One region of the Paradesulfitobacterium aromaticivorans genome, then DNA from elsewhere that is predicted to be linked to it. Evidence: predicted binding sites of a transcription regulator. Region 1 holds the regulator's gene; the other holds the start of a gene.

Region 1 (10,302 bases):
TAAGGATTGGAGAAAATTTGACATTTTTCCAATAAAAAAAGCCCTGTTTTCAAGGCTTGTAGAAATTTCTATATAAGCGCAAGTGTCAAAGACCCGAGATTATTGACAGAATCTGTCCTGCCTGCTACACTTATATTTATCAAACTTCATATTTATATGATACTCTTATCCGGAGTGGTGGAGGGACTGGCCCAATGAAACCCGGCAACCCGCTCGGTAGCGAGGCTATTAGTATAGTCAAGCTGCAAAGCACGGTGCTAATTCCTGCAGGAGAAATTTCTTCTGACAGATAAGAGGAGCGGCAAAGTGTATTTGCATGCCTCTTCTGTCAGGGAAGGGGCTTGTTTAATGTCCGGGAGAGTATAACAGGATGGAGGGGGGCTGCAATTATGAGTGTTGAAAAAACTTACGCCGAAATTAATGCCAAAATTAAAGCAGGAAAAGCAGTTGTTGTAACTGCAGAGGAACTTATCGGGCTCGTTCAGGAAAAAGGGTTAAGCGCGGCAGCCAAGGAGGTCGATGTTGTAACGACCGGAACCTTTGCTCCAATGTGCTCATCCGGGGCCTTTCTAAATTTTGGGCATACCAAACCAAGGATGAAAATGCAGAAGGTGTGGCTTAACGGCGTTCCTGCGTACGGCGGGATAGCTGCCGTAGATGCCTACCTCGGGGCTGCGGAATTACCTGATGATGACCCACTTAACAGCAATTATCCGGGTGAATTCCGCTATGGCGGGGGACATGTAATCCAGGATTTAGTTGCACGCAAGCCTGTGAAATTAAAAGCACTGGCTTATGGTACAGACTGCTATCCGCGGCACGAGTTTGAAACCACTATTACTTTGGATGAGATCAATGAAGCGATCCTCTTCAACCCGCGCAATGCTTATCAAAATTACAATTGTGCAGTTAATTTAACGTCGAAGATTGCTTATACCTATATGGGGATGCTTAAGCCTAACTTAGGTAATGCGCATTACTCCACTTCTGGCCAGCTAAGCCCGCTGCTTAAAGACCCGCACTTCAAAACGATCGGGATCGGTACGAAAATCTTTCTGGGTGGCGCTACGGGTTATGTTGCTTGGCATGGCACCCAGCATTTTCCTTCTATCCAAAACCTGGAAGGGAAAGATTTGGGACCGGCAGGGGGAACTCTGGCCGTAATCGGGGATTTGAAGCAAATGAACCCGCGCTGGCTTGTTGGTACGAGCTATATCGGGTATGGTGCAACTTTGAGTGTGGGTATCGGGGTGCCCATTCCGATTCTCAATGAGGAGATAGCCAAATATGCAGCCGCAACTGACCAAGAGTTGTTTGCGCCAGTTGTTGACTATGGGGAAGCTTATCCTTCTCGGACCCCGGGAAATCTGGGCTATGTCAGTTATGCCCAATTAAAATCCGGCAAAATCACCGTTAATGGCAAAGAAATTCCCACGGCACCACTTTCTAGCATTCCCAGGGCCCGGGAAATTGCTTCCACGCTCAAAGATTGGATTAATAATGGAGATTTTCAGCTCACAGAACCGGTGAAATTACTTCCGTCACCTGCTGATGCTCCGGCGGCCAATGTGCTAAGAGGGTAGTAACCACCTTCAGCCTTTGCTAAAAGGGACTATAGGGAGTCAGTACTCAAAGATTTATGTTGATAGTCAGTTGTTCGATCAAGAGAGTAAAACCGGATGAGAAAAAGGAGAGGAGAGGTTATATGTCTCCCAAGAGAATAGTATTGCGTTTCGGTACAGATATTTCAGTTAAACCGATCGTATATCGCTTAGTTAAGGATTATGATTTAGTCGTTAATATTGTCAAAGCTGATGTTAACCCGCAAAAAGAAGGTACAATGGTGCTTGAAGTGATAGGGGATCAGAGTGAGCAAGGGCTCGACTATCTTCGCGAAATTGGGGTATCAGTGCAGGATCTTAATCAAGAGATTATTCGCAATGATGACAAGTGTGTTATGTGTGGGGCTTGTACCGCGATTTGCCCTACGGGAGCCCTATATTTAGAAAGAAATTCCATGGAAGTTAAGTTTGACGGGGATAACTGTGTAGTCTGCCAGCTCTGTGTAAAAGTTTGCCCAATGCGGGCGATGGAGGTCCGGCTCTAATTGGAATACAGAGAACGCACCTATCGTCAACTGCACCGCCAACATGATCTTGTTCATTTTCAAGCGATGGTAAAGGAAACTGACTTGGACATTGGAATCCGCAAAGAATGCTATTCGGCGGCAACGGTACAGTGGGTTGAGAGTGTGGTTAAGGATGTGCGGCAGCCATTGGAGGAATACGTTGCTCTTGATCCCGGTTTTGTGGCTGCCCTTACTCCGTACGCTGTATTAGCGGACGCCCCCCGGATTGCCGTCATGATGGCAGAAGCCGGGAGGCAAGCCGGGGTTGGTCCGATGGCTGCGGTTGCGGGGGCGGTGTCAGAGTTGGTAGGAAAGGCGATAGCTAAACGTTCACGGGATGTGATAGTGGAAAACGGCGGGGATATCTTTCTCCGTACAGGCCGGACACGCTATATCGGAATTTTTGCGGGGGCATCCCCCTTGTCTAATAAGATTGCCCTTGAGATCAAGCCAGAGCACACTCCCTTAGGAATCTGCACTTCTTCCGGCAAAATCGGGCATTCTCTCAGTTTCGGACAGGCTGATGCGGTTGTGATTCTGTCCCCGTCAACTGCCTTGGCTGACGCTGTGGCTACGGCTGCCGGGAATCGCGTTAAGAATGGCTCAGATATGGAAGAAGCCATCGAGTTTGCAGCCGGAATTCATGGGGTTACAGGAGCCTTAATCATTTGGGAAGACAAGCTGGCTGCCTGGGGACAGGTTAAACTAGTTCCGCAAAGTTAGTACCGAAAATTTGGTTCAAGGCTGATCCCTTTCTACTCAAGAGCATAAGAAATGTTACATCTTTATGGACGCTAAGTTAGATCTTACGCCTGAACGTGATAATATTACCGCTCTCATGCACTTCTACTTGATCGGCAGCTTGCATCAGATCAAGCATGCCTACAACTTTTGATACCGCGAGAAACATTTCAAACCCCTGCACCCAGGGGTATATTTTTTTGGCTAAAGTGTAGGGAGTATAGGCATCTTCGCATAGGAAAGGGTAGATTTCGTCCATTCGAGTCGTATAGTTATCGAATACCTCGAACGCTTTTGTGTCGGGGTCGTCAAATACTTCTCCGTGCCCTGGATAGATAATGGATAATCGTAACTGGAGAATGTCTCTTAAGCTTTTAAAGTATTGACGGGAAGTAGACATCCAGTATCCGTTCCCATCCGGTTCCAGCACAGGATTAGGCGTGGTCCCGGCTAAAAAGTGATCGCCGGAAAAGAGTGTACCTGTAAAATGCTCATAAATACTGATACTGCCGGGAGAATGGCCCGGCGTAGGAATGATTTCAAGCTTATAATTCCCGAGCCTAAACACTTCCCCACCGTACACAGGGGTAGCAGAATTAAGCTTGCTGCCAAAAGATTGATTACGTTCACGGATTATGTTTGTGATTTCGGCAACTTCCTTTGGCGGAATGCCGAGGCACATTAATAACTCCTGATCAAGCTGCCAGTAACCCTTGTGTGCTTTAGCGAGATCATGTTCGTGAATGTATACCGGGGCACGGGTAAGTTCATGCAGTTTGTCCGCAAGTCCGGAGTGGTCACCATGGCCGTGGGTTAAAATAATTTGCTCGATTGCGTGGAGGTTGATCCCTTCTTGACTCATAGATTCTTCTAAGAAAGGAAGAGCATCTGCAGTGACAGGTCCTGCATCTATGAGCGTATATGGCTTAACCTTTATGAGGTAAATGTTTACGGGTCCTACGGGCAAGCCTGTAGGTACTTGTATCATTCTTACCGGCAACAATTCAATGCCCCCTAAACTACATATTTGTTCGACAATAGAAGTCGATTCTATTGAATATTTTCTAGGCTATTTTCTATGTATTTGTTATAATAGGCCCGGAATTCATACCGAAAATACAAATATTATTTTAACAAGAGACGGGAAAAGGTGAAAGGGGTATAACTAAACAAAATGTTCAATGTTATGTGGGATTTATTCGTTGCCTTTAGTAGAGCCAGCAACTTAGGATTCGGCGGAGGCCCGGCAGTTATTCCTCTGATTCAGGAAGAAACTGTAGAACGCTATAGTTGGCTTACAAACGAGGAGTTTACTGATGCTTTAGCAGTTAGTAATGCTTTGCCAGGCCCGATTGCTACTAAGATGTCTGCGTACATAGGGTACAAAGTAGCGGGTTGGCCCGGGGTTGTAGCCGGAATGCTGGGCACAGTTGTGCCTACAGCCTTGGCGGTAATTCTTTTAAGTGGAATCATTATGAAGTATGCCGATGCTCCCTGGCTTAAAGGCATGCTTAAAGCTGTTCGCCCTGTTGTTGTCATCTTAGTTGCACAAACTGCCTGGGACATGGGGCTTAAATCCTTTCCCACCCTGAGCACCTGGGTCATAGCAGCAGTGGCTATATTAGCCCTGCATTTATTCAAGATTCATCCCGCTATTATAATTGTGGCGGCCATGATTTTTGGGTTAGTCTCTTTTAGATAGAATATTGACTTTAAGGTGATTCCTATTAGGGCTTGCTTCTTGAATCGCCTTTCTTTTGATTTCGGGATTGGATTTTGCATAAATATTATGTAAAGCTTTACATAATATTTATTATAGGACTCAAAGGATCTAACAATGTTTCTAATCTTCGAAATTACCTGGCGCTTCATTATCTCTATGAACGTTAAACGCTCTTCCAAGATACAAGGTTTTCCAATACTTTTCATTACTTCACCTCTATTTTTGCTTGATACCACAGGGCGAAAATGGATACCCGGGCAGACTTAATCACATCAAGGGAAAAATCCTTGGCTATCAATAAGGGATGTTGGATCACCTGTTGACTGTTCTAAGGCAGCTGTAGGCCTAAGTTTAGCCCAGGCTTGATCAAACAAGTCAACTGCATCGGCGTAGCGTTCTTGGCTGCCTAATAGTACTAAAAGTAAGTCTCCGTCCGAACCCGTTGTGTAGCTGACAAGGCATTGGCCGGCTTCCTCAGTGGTGCCGGTTTTAAGTCCTTGGTTGCCTGGATAAGTTGCAAGTAATTTATTGGTATTGTGAATAATAGTGCTATGTCTCCGACCGTTACTGTCAGTCCATGTTACTTGAGAGTCCTTCATTATTACATATCTCATAAGTTGTCCATTTTCAATAAATACTAATGCAATTTTGCTCAAATCGCTGGCAGTCGTATAATGGTTCGGTTCTGATAAGCCGTGTGGGTTTACAAAATTAGAATTTTGGCAACCAATAGTAAGGGCATATTCATTCATAGCCCGTACAAAGTCAGGTAAAGAGCCTTTGGCACCCACCGCGAGGGCTGCAGCCGCATCATTAGCGCTCATGAGGTACATTGCTGTCAGTAAATCCTGTACGGAAATTTTGGCCCCAGGTGTCAGTCCCAGGCGGGAACCCTCTACATTTACTTCGTCTCCCACTTCGATCATGTCGCTCTCAGACAGGTAGTTCAATGCCACTAAGCCAGTTAATAATTTAGTAGTACTGGCTGGGGCTTTTCTTTCAGTTTCATTATCTGAAAGCAATATTTCCTTGCTCTTAACTTCCTGGAGAATGTAACTCTTAATCAGATGAGTACCAGGTAAATCTTCCTGTTTGATCTCAGCTTTGATCTCAGCAGTGCTAATTTCATGTGGAGGCAGCCACATGAACCCAAATGTGATGATTATAAGAAGAGGGATTAGGAAAGCCTTACTTTTATGCTTTTGCAAAACCGGATTTTCCTTCCTTGCATTTGTTCAAAGGTTACGAAAGAAATGTATTATATACTAAACCTATTATAGCTAAGATTTTTTTAAGGGACAAGTTTGCGGAAAATATTCGATCTGGTGCATGCAAGAGAAGTCACATCACATTCTAGATAAAATTATGACATATTCAAGAAAAATTTTGCCAAACTGCCAGGAATGGATATGGATTTACCCATTCTTCATTAGGGAGTTGAATGCCGAAATGCAAGTGATCTGGAGTGGTAAGGGCATCACCGGTATGCCCCATTGTTCCGACAAACTCCCCCTTCCCTATTCTTTGACCTAGTACCAGGACTGGGTTGATCTCTTTAAGATGAGCGTAATAATAATAGTTACCATCATCTCCGCGAATACCAACTCTTTCCCCACCTAATCTGTTCCACCCGAGTTTTTCGATGCTGCCAGAACTCACACTTACAATCCGTGTTCCCTCTTGGCCAAATAAGTCAGTTCCTTCATGCTGCCGTTTTCCTCCCTCACGGTCTGCCCCAAAACTATCTTGATACCAGGTCTTCCCTTGCACAGGAAATAGGTATTTATTAGGGAGGTAATAAGGATAACTTAAGAGATAATTTCTCCTTTGCGTGATGGTTTTACGAGTATCCCGCTTCAGGTTACCCCAGTCCAAGTCAGCAAAACGCTTGTGATTTCTGATTTGGACTATTAAGTGGTTTGCCTGAGTTTCAGGCAGTGAGGATTTTACAGCTAATAAATCGGCCCAGCTATCAGGCGTAATCCCTTTTCCTTCCTCAATACAACTTAAAACCAGCTTAGGCTGAATTGTGGTTAAGTATGGGTAAAGATCTGGTGGTACATCTTGTGAATGATGAATGAGTGACCAAAGTGATAAGCTCACTAAAAATATTAGAATAATTTTAAGAGCCCAATAATTTTCGGGTGGACGCGGAAATCTGAACCAGCTGAAAAACATTTTAGGCATTACCATTCCCCCTTAGTTTTAACCTATGGGAGAATGGGTAAGAGAATTACTCCAATTTACCTATAAGCCAGCTGAGACGTAAGTATGGGAATGTAAATAACTTGACCGGGATAGATGACCCCATTGGCCAGGGAATTATATTTTTTGATCATGAGAATAACTGTTCGGGTGTCTTGATTAAGGCCCGAACCCTGGGCCAGTTTCCAGAGAGTGTCTCCTGTTTTCACAACTACAGGTTGATATACAAGTTCAGGACCACCACTCTTGGAAAAAGGATTAACTGCAATCAAAACTGTTAAGATTGTGCTTAAAGTTAATAGAGCAAATATAAGGCTTACAATCATTTTTTTAGCTTGCTTATGTCTGCGTCTGCTCCGCTTATTGCTCATTATTCTTTTCCTCCGCCTTTTAGATTCAGGTACCTCGAACAAGTGTTCCTGATATTTAGTATAAATAGAACTAATGTTTCTGTCAACTATTTACCCGAACATTTGTTTGCGTTTTTTTTGATTAAATGGTAAAATATCCGTGGAACCAATTTTGGAGGTGTTGGTGTGTGTATTCTGATCTTAGACAGCGCCAAATAGCTATTTTAGATTTTATTAAGAAAGAAATAAGACAGAAAGGGTATCCTCCTTCTGTGCGTGAGATTGGTGACGCTGTCGGCTTAATGTCAAGTTCTACCGTACACGGTCACCTACAGACTTTGGAAGAAAAAGGTTATATTAGACGCGATCCTACCAAACCGCGGGCAATCGAAATACTGGATTCATTCAGTGATGCGGTAAATGACAAAAGAGTTACTCATATCCCCATTGTTGGGAAAGTCACGGCAGGCCAACCTATTTTAGCAGTTGAAAATATTGAGGATACTTTTCCCCTTCCTAAAGATGTTGTTCATGATGATACCGTATTTATGCTTAAGGTCCAGGGGGACAGTATGATTGAAGCTGGTATTCTGGACGGAGATTTTATTGTGGTACGGCAACAGCAGGTCGCGCGCAACGGCGAGATTGTAGTGGCTTTAATCGAAGATGAAGCTACAGTTAAGAGGTTTTTCAAAGAGAAAAACCTTATTCGTCTTCAACCTGAGAATTCAACCATGGAACCGATTTATTCCCAGGATGTGCGGATACTCGGTAAGGTTATCGGAGTCTTTCGCATGATACACTGATCATGATACACTGATATTGAATAATAAAAAAGCGGAGCTATTGTCTTCTGACTACAGGCTCCGCTTTTTGCTTGGCAGATTTTATCACTTGTTGGTCATTACACCCTTTTCCTGATACCTCTCTAAAGCCAGCTTAAGCAAACGGTCAATAAGATCGGAATAGACCAGGCCTGATGCCTCCCAAAGTTTGGGATACATTGAGATACTTGTGAACCCGGGCATGGTGTTAATTTCATTAACAATTACTTTATTATCTGGCGTGAGAAAGAAGTCAACCCTGCTGAGACCAGCAGCTTCGACCGCCCTAAATGCTTTGATCGCATTTTCCTGTAAAATACTTATAACAGAATCATCCAGTCTGGCTGGTATTATCAAGCGTGATCCGGTATCATGGTACTTAGCGTCATAATCATAAAACTCTTTAGCAGGCAGGATTTCCCCAGGCAAGGAAGCAGCGGGATAGTCATTGCCGAGAACGCTTACCTCAATTTCCCGACCGTTAATATGTTCTTCAACTACTAGTTTGCGGTCATAACTGGCAGCGATATGCAAAGCTTCGCTTAACTCAGCTCGGTTATGTGCTTTGGTGATTCCTACGCTGGAACCGAGATTGGCCGGCTTTACAAAACAGGGATACCCCAAGCCTTTTTCAATATCTTCCAGGCAGTCTGCGGAAGAGTTTTGCCACTCCGAACGCAAAAAAGTAAGGTGCTTGGCAAGCGGCAACCCCGCTTCCCTGAAAGCAGCCTTCATGCGGTCCTTATCCATGCCCAAAGCAGAGCCCAGGACACCTGATCCCACATATGCAATATTAGACATTTCCAGCAAACCTTGAAGAGTGCCGTCTTCCCCGTGGGGACCATGGAGCACAGGGAAAATTACATCAAAACGTCCGCCCTCAGGCAGAAGGGTACCATCGAGGGAGATGAAACGCGGGTTTGTAGGGTCATGTACTAGGGTTACAAGAGGGGCATCCTCTTTATGTTTCGTAAAATTCTCAGGCACTACTCCCCAATACCACTGTCCTTCTTTAGAAATACCGATTGTTTCAACATTATACCTATTGGGGTTAATGGCCTGAAGAACGGATCTAGCAGACTGCAGGGATACCTCATGTTCTCCTGACTGGCCACCAAATAGAATGATTACCTTCAATTTCACGTTGTCCATTATTACCACCTACTCCTCTCGCCATACAACTATCCAAAGGAAACCAGCAAATCTGGCACTAAAGTTGATCATAATTCTTTAAAATATATGCGTTAAGACAATTTGTGTGAAAAATAAGTGGAAAAAGGCGCTCCTCCCTAGCGGGCAAGAGCACCGAAATGTCCAAGGGGCCAGTAACGGAAAAGAGCCTTGCCGGTAACATTCTTAATGGGCAAAAAGCCCCATGCGCGCGAGTCGGCACTGTGGTTGCGGTTGTCTCCCATAACTATTAGAGATCCTTCAGGCACAACGATCGGGCCATAATCTTCCTCGGGAGGCTCAAGTAGATAGGGTTCATACAATTGCTGTCCGTTTACGTAAGTAAGGTGACTGCGTATTTCCACTTTATCCCCTGGCAGCCCAATCACTCGCTTGATAAAATCCTCGGTTGCATGAGCATCTGCCGGGGGATGAAAAACTACGATATCTCCGCTCTTGATCTGATCAAAATGCTTAAAGATAAATTTGTCTACAATTATGCGGTCCTGCAACTGAATCGTTGGGAGCATTGAGCCGGTGGGAATCACGCGAGCTTCAACGACATACGTACGCAGAATCCAAGACAAGGCAAAAGCAACGATAAGTATTTGCACGAGCTCAAAAATAAAGCGTCCGGTGCCTTTTTCCGATTCTCCCATGCTGTCACCTCATTTTATTATTCTCTAAACTATCAAACCAGTTAATTTTACCACCATTTTCAAAGGATATAAAGAAGATAAAGGGGTTGTTAATCTGATCAGGTTCAAGCTTGGTAAAGACAATTAAGAAATGCTTAACTAATCAGCCCTTGTTCCCATAACCTAAGTGCAGCCAGGATATTGCCCAATTTTACATAGGTATGGGATATTCCACCTTGTTGATATACGATATACGGTTCACGCAAGGGCCCATCAGCCGAAAATTCACTGGTAGACCCCTGAATAAAGGTGCCGCCAGCCATAATAACCTCATCTTCATACCCTGGCATTGAAGCAGGGATCGGTCTTACGTGAGCATCTATGGGCGAGCCTTGCTGTAATCCTTCGCAGAAGGCCAGCATGCGCTCACGTGAGCCTAATTTTATTGCTTGAATAAGGTCAGTGCGCAACATCTCCGGGGTAGGATTAACTTCAAATCCAAGAGTTTGCCAGAAGGCTGCTG
Region 2 (10,302 bases), 230 kb from region 1:
AGTTGACCGTCTTGCCATCCATAATTACGGTACAGACACCGCATTCCCCTTCCCCGCAGCCCTCTTTCGTCCCCATAAGCCCCAGCCGGTTGCGCAACACATCCAGCAGGCGTTCATCCTCTGCTACTTCCAATAGGTAATCTTTGTCATTGACCGTAATTTTAATCTCCACCGATCTTCCCTCCTCCCAGGGCAAAGTCCAACGCCTGACGCATTACACCGCCAACAGCCACACGCTTATAAGGAGCTGAAGCCCTTGAACCTAAAGATTCCGCGACCACAGTCTGCGAGCCTTTGACCGCATCTTCCAACCACGAATCGTTCATTTCGCGTCCACTTAAACTCTGGGCCAGAGCCTCACTTAGAAAAGCCCGTTTGCCCACCGCGCCAAAAGCTACCCGCACTGCCACAGCAACTTTGTCTTTGCGCTTAACGGCAATCGCTGCGCTTAGGCGGGCGATCGCCAAGGCTTGACGGCGGGCAAGCTTGGCAAACCCGCTGTCCCAGCCATGAAGGGGGATGACAAATCTTTTGATCAGAGTTCCAGACTCAAGAAGTTGGCTCCGTGCCAGCAGGGCAGCGAGGGGCAGCTTTTCTTCTCCCTTGGCCGATACCAACTGAACCTCAGCCCCTAGAGCCAAAAGAGGAGGCAATCCGTCTGCGGCCGCGGAACAGTTGCCTAAGTTGCCGCCAAGTGTTGCCTGGTGCCTGATCTGAGGCGACCCCATAGTTTGGCAAGCTTGCCACAAAGCAAAAGCTTGCTCCCAGATCAACTCGCTACGCCCCAAATCAGCAAACGTAGCCATGCTTCCAATCTCCAAGCACCCTTCAAACTGCCGGATTCCCTGAAGTTCCGGAATTCTCCCCAGATCAATCAAGCCATTAGGCTTAACTATCCCGTCTTTCATGTGCAAGCTAAGATCAGTTCCCCCGGCTAAGAAAAACATGCCGGGGTTTTGGGCCAGCTTAAGCGCTTCTTCAGTGCTCTGGGGCCGGAAATAGTTCATCATTACACCTCCGTATCCCAAAATCATGTACTACAAATAAAAAACCGAACCACCGCAACTGACCTGAGAGTAAACACAAAGTAAACTCTCATAGTCAGATGATTTGCGGTCATCCGGTAGAAACTCTTGGCCCAATTACCAAGTATATATGAGGTAATGATTAAAGTATTTAATTAAACCACTTTTTCGCCAGTCCTCATATGATCTTTTTATCTTACTAATAACTTTTATGCATATAGACTCTGTATATTCTTTAGATTCGACCTCCGCTAGAAAATTCCTTCTAAAGTCTTCAGAAAATTTTTTATAACCCAAACCAAACTTGGCAACGCGTATTACTAGCACATAAGTATTGACAAACCAATTTAGATTTCATATAATAATTTTTGTTACGCGGTCGTGGCGGAACTGGCAGACGCGCTAGATTCAGGTTCTAGTGCTCGCAAGGGCATGGAGGTTCAAGTCCTCTCGACCGCACCACTGATAAATAAAGGCCTTCGGGCCTTTTTTGTTTTGGGTTGTTAACTATGAAAATCAAAAATAGTCAACAAAACTTTTTCTTCTAAACCTAAACACAACGGACTGCTATAATTATTTAAGCTAGTCCGTTCGTGAATAGGATTTTAATTAAGAGCAGTTCCAGAGCTTTAGTAAAATAATGGATTTTGGTATATTTTTTGGAAATATTAGGTCTCATCTAATATTGGGAGGTAAAAGGTTAAGCTTTTGAGTTTAACCGAAATTTCATGGATATGATATTACGCGGTGGGTTAGCAGGTATGATTGGATACACAGCCTGTGGCTTATCTAATTTGGTTTTTTATGGGTTAGGAATCTTGCCCTCTACCGGGGTCCATTATAATGCTGTATTTTTGACAGCTCCAAATACTCCAATAACCAGTTTTACCTTACTAATAGGGGTAATTGCCTGTTTAATGGTTACAGGTCCCTTTGTCGGTGTTATTATAGCCTACTTATTATCGCTGACGGGCTACGACTATGCATGGCTAAAAGGTTACGGTGTAGCCACGGTGCTTTGGCCTGTACATGTAGCCATAATTCCAAATCTGATGGCCCTACATTTATACTCAACTTTACCGCCTATAATGGTTTTTTGAAGCTGTTTTCGGCATTGTTAGGGCTTTAACGCTGCAATTTTGGCAAAAAAGAAAACCCCTAAAGGCGATACCACATGGTAACTAATGTCTTAATTTCCGGTTCAATAGCCGGATTAATAGCTATCGCCTTTGGTACTATACTAGATTACTATTTATTTCGAATAGGCATAATGGATAATAATATTTCAGTGTATGTTTCAGCCATTTTACTACGAAAAGAATTCTCAGGTGACAGAACATCAAAATACATCGGCCTAATTGGTCACCTTATTATGAGCATTCTTTTTGGAATAATTATTTCATTAACACTTTACCTTACTGGTTATCGCTATTCATATTTTAAGGGTATATTTATTGGTGGTGTTTTTTGGCTTATCCTTCATCAGGCTTTAACCGAAAAATTCTGGGTTCCAATAGAATATAATATATCTTCTAAAGGAGTACTGTGGCAATTTATTATTCACCTTTTTGAAGGATTCGTTACAGTATTTTTCATAAAATTAATTTAGTCATTTAGATTAATATCCTCTTTCGCACTTGGTATCCATGACCTAATATTTATTGCCTTAAAGAGAGAGCGACGCTGGGGCTGCGCCCTATCCGTCGCTCTCTCTTATTTTATATATACATTTTCTTGTTCATTATCCTGTTCCAAATAAGTCTTATACTCTTGCCTTTCCCGGATTTTCTGCCATAATATCACAGCAGCTATTACGCCAAAAACAATAAGAAATATTACTAACCCTATCTTGAAAAGTGGCAGTAGCATTGACTTATAAAACATAGCTGTAGTATTAAACACGGGAAACAGCTCCTTTCTCTTGCATGAATTTAGTGGACCCCATGCCTTGGAGGAAGGCTGGGAGTTTGACGTACTCATGTGTTTCATAGACATTTTTATATTTGTTGATGAATGGCACGATGCGAAATCCTTCCGGTTCGCCCAATACTCCGCCATAAGACCTTACGAAGAAGAAGCCAAGTCTTTTCCAGCTTTTACAGACATGGGTATGAAAAGTTAATTCTCTGAGGACGGTATCAACCCGTTTGTGGCTTTGGGCTGTCCAGAGCACTTTTAAGCCGGATTTCCTTACTTGGGCTCGTTTCCAAAGAAGTGCACCCGGGACCTTGGCCCAGACCCTTGCTTGTATCCAAAGGTTTACTTCGTCCAGGATGACCAGGCCATTTTCCGCGTTCACGAGGTCTTCCCAATCATCCATGACGTAGATTGGCCCGTTGCCTGGTAAGTTTAGCTCGATGTTTGTGTAGACCGGCATCATGGGGAATCTCTCTCTAAGAATGTAGGCATCGGCGCCCATGGTATAGGACTTGCCGGAGCCAGGGAGGCCGAGATAGCCTTCCACGCTGCACTGCAGGTAGAAACCGGCTGCCGTTTTTTCTTTGCCTTGAGCAAACTGAGCCAGGTCCATTTGGATTTCTCGCTGATTAGCTTAAACATTATGGTTTCACCAGCCTCCATATCCAGATCACGCCGCGGATCGTCATCATAGTTAACTCGAAAGATACTACTATGCCCAGTACTGTGATTAGTGCCGATATTTCTACGAAGTAATTGACCCCGGCAATGGCTCCAACGAATTGTTCCAATGCACTGAGGTCTAAGCTGCTGTTGGGGAACAAGTTAACGAGCCAGGTTAAGATGGCGAGGACAGCCGTGATTATTGCATCAGTTATCATCGGTCGCCACCCCCGCCTGTCAGACTGCGGTATTGTTTGTACCCGAAGATCAGAAGGGATGCCCATATCAGGAATGTCGTGACCGGCCGGATTTTGTCCACCCTGCCTACTGTGATCGGGAACTCCATTATATTGCCTATAATGGGGAGCTTTAAGGCTGGGGGAGCATTGGACTGCATGCCGCTAACTATTCGTTGCAACATGCTAAAGCTTTGGCCGACCCAGGCAAAGGGAGCATGCTGCATTAAGGGATTATGTATTGAACAACTGGTTCGACACATATTAACTCAAGTTTTTGTTTTTTAACCGTAATTCATGCCCGAACAACATGTCCAGCCGAGGCATAATAAAAGACCCCACGAGTGAGGTCTAGCCATTATGTATACGTTCAATTTGACTAACTAAATAATTAAAATCCAGTTCATACATACGCCCAATAAAGTCTTCATTCCTTATCACAGCTCGCAATTGTCGTCTTGTCAGGTGGATTAATCTTAGGCCCTGCACCCATGAAGGTTTCGGCAATCCAGACTTACGCCAGTTAAGAATTGGTATTTTAAATTGGTCAAAGTATTTTGGCGGATCGTCTGGCGGTACCGATGTAGTTGCCACTAGCAACAACAAATCTTGTTCATCTTCGTCCACTATAATCGTCGGTCTAACTTTGGATTCACCGGGAAGATCCTGATATCCAACATCAAGCCAAAAAATCTCGCCTACAGCAAACTCGTACATCGTTGATTTATTATTCCCCTTCAACAATGTAACGATGATCCTTGTTATCTTTGTCAAATAATAACTTCTTATCCTTGATTTCTGTTGGTCGAACCGTTATTTCCTGAATCTTTTTGGGGGTCAAGGATAATTTCTTATAGCCTTGTTCTTTGGCAACAGCGCTCAGATCTTCCCCCTCCTTAATCTTTATATCTTCATCCTTGTCCATATCATACCACCTTCTAAACATTCCTTCAATGAGTAGTATGCCCATAATTACCCACTTAGAAGATGCATAAATGAACTGGAATTGAGTTCCTGATGTTGCGATTACTGCTTGCTGAGAAACTCAATACTACTAGACCAGCCCTAGTTATTCTAGTGCATTTTCTTTTTACGTGAAAATCCTGCCCAACAAAATGCCCAACAGATTCTCAAAAACGTTCTAAACAACGTCTTGATATTTTTTAACGTTGCATATCGCGCAACATCCCCCTCTTAAATTAAGGCTTTTAGAATCGACATTTCCCTAGATCCGACTTTTTTATTGCGATACTCATCGTTCCCGGATTCAGGTTCTAGTGCTCGCAAGGGCATGGAGGTTCAAGTCCTCTCGACCGCACCATAAGCTGATTAACGTGATTTCCGTAAGGGAGTCGCGTTTTTTGCTTTACCTACATTTTGAATAAAAACCACCTGCAGGTCTGTATCTCAAACTTTAGCTCAAAAGGCTTTAACTGTCCACCTATTTCGCTCTGGCAACGATAAATTTTCATTCTGTTTCCTGCCAGCTTTTCTTCAGTAATATGACACACCTGTTCTACTTTAATAACCTCTCCATCAACGCGGAATCGAATGGGCCGGGGCAGCCCATCGCAATTAAACCAGGCTATCATTTCGATGGGCTTCATTATTATTTTCATCGAAATCACCTCACAACAGGCTTGTCATCATCGGGTATTCTTCATTTTCCATCACTCCGCCAGTTAGAGCGTGAAGGCCGGAGCGGAGAAATGACGAGCGGTAAATTGTCTGCGAACCATACTTGGCCCGGATGGCATCTACCGCCCGATCCAGCTTGCGCTGCTTTTCGTAGCTTTTCGCAAACAGAGAGGTTTGCACAAAATCGTTTTGGCATAGCTCTGTGACCCGGAGTCCCATATGTCTTAAGGGATGGCTTTGCCACATCTCGTTAAAAAGCCCGCAGGCAATTTCCCATATCTCTTCCGTGCAATCCGTAGGGTTCCAGAGCTTACGCTGATGAGAGCAGTCATAAAACTCGTTGGTTCGGCAGCTTACCGAAACCACTCTTCCCAGCACCTCAGCCTGCCGCAGACGGGTGCTTACCGTTTCGGCCAGGGATAAAAGCACGAGATGAGCGGTTTCCTTATCCTCTAAGTCGAAGGGAATCGTAGTGGAGTTTCCCATGCCTTTAATTTCGATAGCATCGTTTGGATGAACCGGGGAGTAGTCGATCCCGTTAGCATAGTTCCAAATGAGCACGCCATGACTCTTGAGAAACGGCTTCAACCACTCGAGATTGAAATTGGCCAGCTCGCCAATTGTTTGTATCCCTCTGGAACGCAGCTTCTTTGAAGTCGCCCGGCCTACCATAAACAACTCTTCAATCGGAAGCGGCCACATCTTCAGAGGGATTTCCTCCGGAAAGATTGTATGCACCCTATCCGGCTTTTTTAGCTCAGAAGCCATTTTGGCCAGAAGCTTATTCACGGAAATACCGACATTAACGGTGAAGCCCAGTTCCTTTTTAATTCTGTCTTTCATTGCATACGCCGTAGCCACCGGATTATCTGAAATAAGCCCCATGCCGGAGAAGTCCATAAAGCACTCATCTACGGAAAACCGCTGAACCAACGGGCTGTATTCCCGCAGGATCGCCACCATGGCGTCGCTGCATTGTCTATACAGCCTATAGTTTGGAGAAATAACAATAAGTCCGGGACACTTCATTTTGGCGGAAAACAGGGTCTCACCCGTTTCAATTTTGTACTTTTTAGCCGGGATAGATTTTGCCAGCACAATGCCATGCCGTGAAGCGGGATCGCCGCCAACTACCGACGGAACGGTTCTAAGATCAAGCGGATCACCCTGCTGAAGCCTATATACGGCTTCCCATGAAAGATAGGCCGAATTGGCGTCAACATGAAATATATACCGCTGTGCATTCATTTCTTTTCACCACCGGAATTAGTATGCTTCAATTCTATCAGAACATACGTTCTATGTAAATGGAACATATTGTCGTTTACGTTTGTGCAAATTCATTAGCAACTCGTCACCCCTGTCTAGTATTGTACATAAATTGGACCAGGAGGTGATTTTGTGTATACTTCAGACTATCATGTTCACTCTTATGGAACCCGCACATCCTGCGTCAACGGGCATGTCCACTGCATGGAAGGTGTTACAGGAAATACGGTTCCGTACGGAAGCTCACATGTCCATTACTACCGTGGCGTTACTACCTTTGATTATGGCCATGTTCACTGCTACTCCGGGGTAACCGGACCGGCAATCTATCTACCTGGAGGCGGCCATACCCATTCTTATTGTGGTACTACTACTTTCGATGATCGCCATGCGCACTTATATCAAGGGCAAACATCCAAGGCAGAATTTGCACATCTATTTAATAAAGCCTATAACTAAAAAACCCGGCCTAGCGCCGGGTAACTCCTTATATTCGAACCTGACTCTCTATTCCATTAAACATTTGTTTTCTTCTCCAGCACCGACTTAGGATTAGCGATTCAATGCGTTATTGGTCGGGGCTATCTGGATCACCGGTTGACTCTGATGACCCGCCTGCCGGTCTTGTTTAATAACGACCAAGGTCGCCGCACAGGCAAAGTAAACATTGAGAATGGTTAACACCGGGTCAATCAACGGATTGATGGCCAGCAATAGAATAATCGCAGCCCCAGCCGGTAAATTCAGAGGGGTCAGCACGATGGAAATCATAGACAGAGCGACCACAGCGGGGGCCCCTGCTCCGGCCAAGGCTGCCAGAATGGAACCGCCAAAAATCAGGAGCAATTGCTGGATGCCTATGGGATAGTGATATAACTGCAGCATAAACAAACTGCCGACGCTAAACACCAGCACCATGCTATAACGGCAAATGACAATACTTAACGGTACAATGAGGTTAACCATATCCTGTGACAGCCGGAAACGCTCCCGCAAAGTATCCAGTACAGTTGGCATTGCAGCAAAGCTATTGCTCGTGCCAAAGGCAATCACAATGGGATCGCGCAAGGCACTTAAAACGGAAAAAAAGTTTTTCTTAGCCACAAATGATATTATCAAAGTACCCACTAATACTAAAAATATGACAGACAAATAGATGAGCATGACAAATTTAGTCATCGCCAGGACAACACCCAATCCGGAGAGGGCAATTTCCGCGGCAATCACACAGAACAAACCAAACGGCAGCAGGTACATAGCCATCGCGATCGCTTTTGTAAATGCCTTAAAGGCGACTTCTGTCAAATTGAGAAATTGAATACGCTCTCCAGATGGGACTAAACCCACTGTAATTCCGAAAACAATCGCAAAGAAAAGCACTTGCAGAGTTTTGCCGTCACTGAGGGCTGTAAAAACATTAGCAGGTATCAGCATGTTTAAAAAACCAGTCAAATTCTGCGTCTGCGGTGCGGTTTGCACGGTCTGGGAACTCTGACTTTGATCTTCGCCATTCATCAGCACATTGCCAAGCGCATTGCGCGTGGTCTGATTCAACCCCTGACCGGGATTACCCGTTATGCCGGCGACCAGCCCTACCAAGGATGTCAAGGCCAGACCAAACACAAACACGATGACAATTCTTTTTAGATACGCGGCAGCTTCCCGGGAGGATAAAAGTCGTCCGACGCTGGTTATGACTGCAGTTCCCATAATCGGTATCACCATCATACTCAGAAAAGACAGATAGAGTTGCCCGAACGCACCTAAGGCTAGCGCAGTGTTTTTAGCAAATAATCCGGTGCCTGCCCCAGCCAGGATTGAGCCCAAAAGTACCCAGGGATTACGCAGCCAGTCTTTGAAACGGGCCTTTAGCACGGCTGTCATCTCAGTTACCTCCTTGGTACCTTTTTACCATCTGATCTATCTCCATTTTTCCTTGCATCTGATCGAGATAGAGGTTTAGCCACTGCAGGAGATGTCCGTTATCCGGAGCTACGGCAATGGCAATGGGGTCCCGGCGGTCCGTGAGCACAAACAGTTGTAGGTTGATCGCGGCATCCGGATGCTTGTGCAGGTAACTCTTCAATTCGTTATCATCGTAATATGCCGCTAAAACCTCCCCTTGATTCGCCGCTTGCATGATCCCGTCCGCCCCGTCGACTTGGATAATCCCGGCATCCGGAAACGTCTGCCGGGCATAATCGACGTAGGAAGTTGCGGTGCGCACCGCTATATTATCCGTGGTGCCAAGGATCAGCTGTAAAGGATCTTTGTCCGGATGCTGGGACTGCAAGGCGGCCAATTTCAGGCGGTTGACCAGGAGGGCTTGCTGAAAAACCACATAAGGACAGGTAAAACTAACGCGCTGAGCCCGGTTTAAGGTTACGCTCAATTTGGAAACGGCAACATCCGCTTGACCGGCAGCCACTTGATCGATCACCCCGTCAAATGAATCTGACGAACGGAGAAACTCTGCTTTTACACCGAGCCAGCGAGCAATATCGGTCGCTAGACTGACATCAATTCCCGTCAATCGACCCGTTTGGTCTTTGTAAAAAAATGGAGGACGGTCTTCTCTGTACAAGGCGACGATCAGTTTCCCCCGCGTCTTGATTGCGGCAATATCCGGAGTTAATGGCACGGAACCCTGATATTGAGCCACGGCAAGATTGGTGGCGTCCTCAGCATCATTCACGGAAACCGTATTAACCATTGCAGAGGTTGTGTCGACCGTGGTGGATTGAACTGTGCTTTCTTGTTTTTGGCAAGCGGTTACCATCAATAATAAGAGGACAACGCTAAATCCTAATAGCGTATTTCTGAAGTTTTTCCTCATTTTTTCCTTCCCCTTACGTTACTAAAAACCGTCCCGGCTTGCTACCAAAACATAGGGATCGGGTTGAGCTCATCTTCAGTATGGGGTCTTTGCAGCCAGCCCATCTTCACGGGCACGTCGTACAAACGGCCCGGGGCCAAACGCGCCCAAAAGTGTCTTAAGCCGGGTACTATGACCTTAACCACGGGCATGCCGATGTCCGGGCGGGTTTGGTCCAAGACCAGCATCTCCATACTCTGTTCCTCCACAATTCCCCGGCAATATTCAATGTCGATGAGTATATCCTGGTGAAAGGGCTGCCGATAGTCCGTGAGTTGTTTGACGGGTACTGTGGGATCCGGAGTCAGGTAAGGTTGGTTGACCAGGGTAGCCTCCTTCAGCCACTTTAGAGTAACTGCGTCCTCCAGTGGGGCCCGTCCGCTAATGGCCAAATCAAGAATGGAAAGAGACTGGTTCATTTCCGTTATAGCCCTAGACAAAGCGATTTTAGGATCAAGGTGCGTGCCAAAGCCAAATATTAGCTGGCTCCCCGTACCGCCGGTTCGGCAACTGACAGCTGCGAAAGTTGGAATGCCCAGGTCAGAGGTGAGGTCGATCGCCCATATCTTCCGCTCCATCCGGTTGTATTCTTCCTTAAGCTCCTTATAATAAGGCTCGCCGAAGCTTCCCATGTCCACTCCGGGACGTTGCAGCCGGTTGTACCACCACAGGCCAACAG

Evidence for each region. Region 1 encodes LexA, which represses DNA repair genes until DNA is damaged. Its sites were predicted from a motif close to CNAACANNTGTTNG; they were not measured.
Region 2: a site for LexA is predicted at 6,767-6,780, ahead of ACYQ2N_RS19630 (Y-family DNA polymerase). Genes of this name have one in related genera too.

Annotation. Positions count from the first base shown of each region.
Region 1 covers NZ_BAAHYT010000011.1:816,621-826,922, forward strand. The annotation lists SAM riboswitch class I at 163-296, shown strand; gene ACYQ2N_RS20705 (homocysteine biosynthesis protein) at 390-1,583, shown strand; gene ACYQ2N_RS20710 (NIL domain-containing protein) at 1,706-2,107, shown strand; gene ACYQ2N_RS20715 (UPF0280 family protein) at 2,108-2,851, shown strand; gene ACYQ2N_RS20720 (MBL fold metallo-hydrolase) at 2,928-3,872, opposite strand; gene ACYQ2N_RS20725 (chromate transporter) at 4,044-4,571, shown strand; gene ACYQ2N_RS20730 (D-alanyl-D-alanine carboxypeptidase family protein) at 4,865-5,800, opposite strand; gene ACYQ2N_RS20735 (M23 family metallopeptidase) at 5,967-6,770, opposite strand; gene ACYQ2N_RS20740 (LysM peptidoglycan-binding domain-containing protein) at 6,836-7,168, opposite strand; gene lexA (transcriptional repressor LexA) at 7,336-7,953, shown strand; gene ACYQ2N_RS20750 (D-alanine--D-alanine ligase) at 8,038-9,123, opposite strand; gene lepB (signal peptidase I) at 9,261-9,800, opposite strand; gene ACYQ2N_RS20760 (methionine gamma-lyase family protein) at 9,935-10,302, opposite strand, start outside.
Region 2 covers NZ_BAAHYT010000011.1:585,272-595,573, reverse strand. The annotation lists gene ACYQ2N_RS19680 ((2Fe-2S)-binding protein) at 1-172, opposite strand, end outside; gene ACYQ2N_RS19675 (FAD binding domain-containing protein) at 162-1,007, opposite strand; purine riboswitch at 1,079-1,179, opposite strand; tRNA gene ACYQ2N_RS19670 (tRNA-Leu) at 1,401-1,487, shown strand; gene ACYQ2N_RS19665 (hypothetical protein) at 2,200-2,634, shown strand; gene ACYQ2N_RS19660 (hypothetical protein) at 2,739-2,927, opposite strand; gene ACYQ2N_RS19655 (hypothetical protein) at 2,920-3,555, opposite strand; gene ACYQ2N_RS19650 (hypothetical protein) at 3,584-3,823, opposite strand; gene ACYQ2N_RS19645 (hypothetical protein) at 4,193-4,558, opposite strand; gene ACYQ2N_RS19640 (hypothetical protein) at 4,569-4,766, opposite strand; gene ACYQ2N_RS19635 (hypothetical protein) at 5,212-5,460, opposite strand; gene ACYQ2N_RS19630 (Y-family DNA polymerase) at 5,471-6,727, opposite strand; gene ACYQ2N_RS19625 (YmaF family protein) at 6,881-7,207, shown strand; gene ACYQ2N_RS19620 (dicarboxylate/amino acid:cation symporter) at 7,301-8,632, opposite strand; gene ACYQ2N_RS19615 (substrate-binding periplasmic protein) at 8,634-9,584, opposite strand; gene ACYQ2N_RS19610 (TOMM precursor leader peptide-binding protein) at 9,626-10,302, opposite strand, start outside.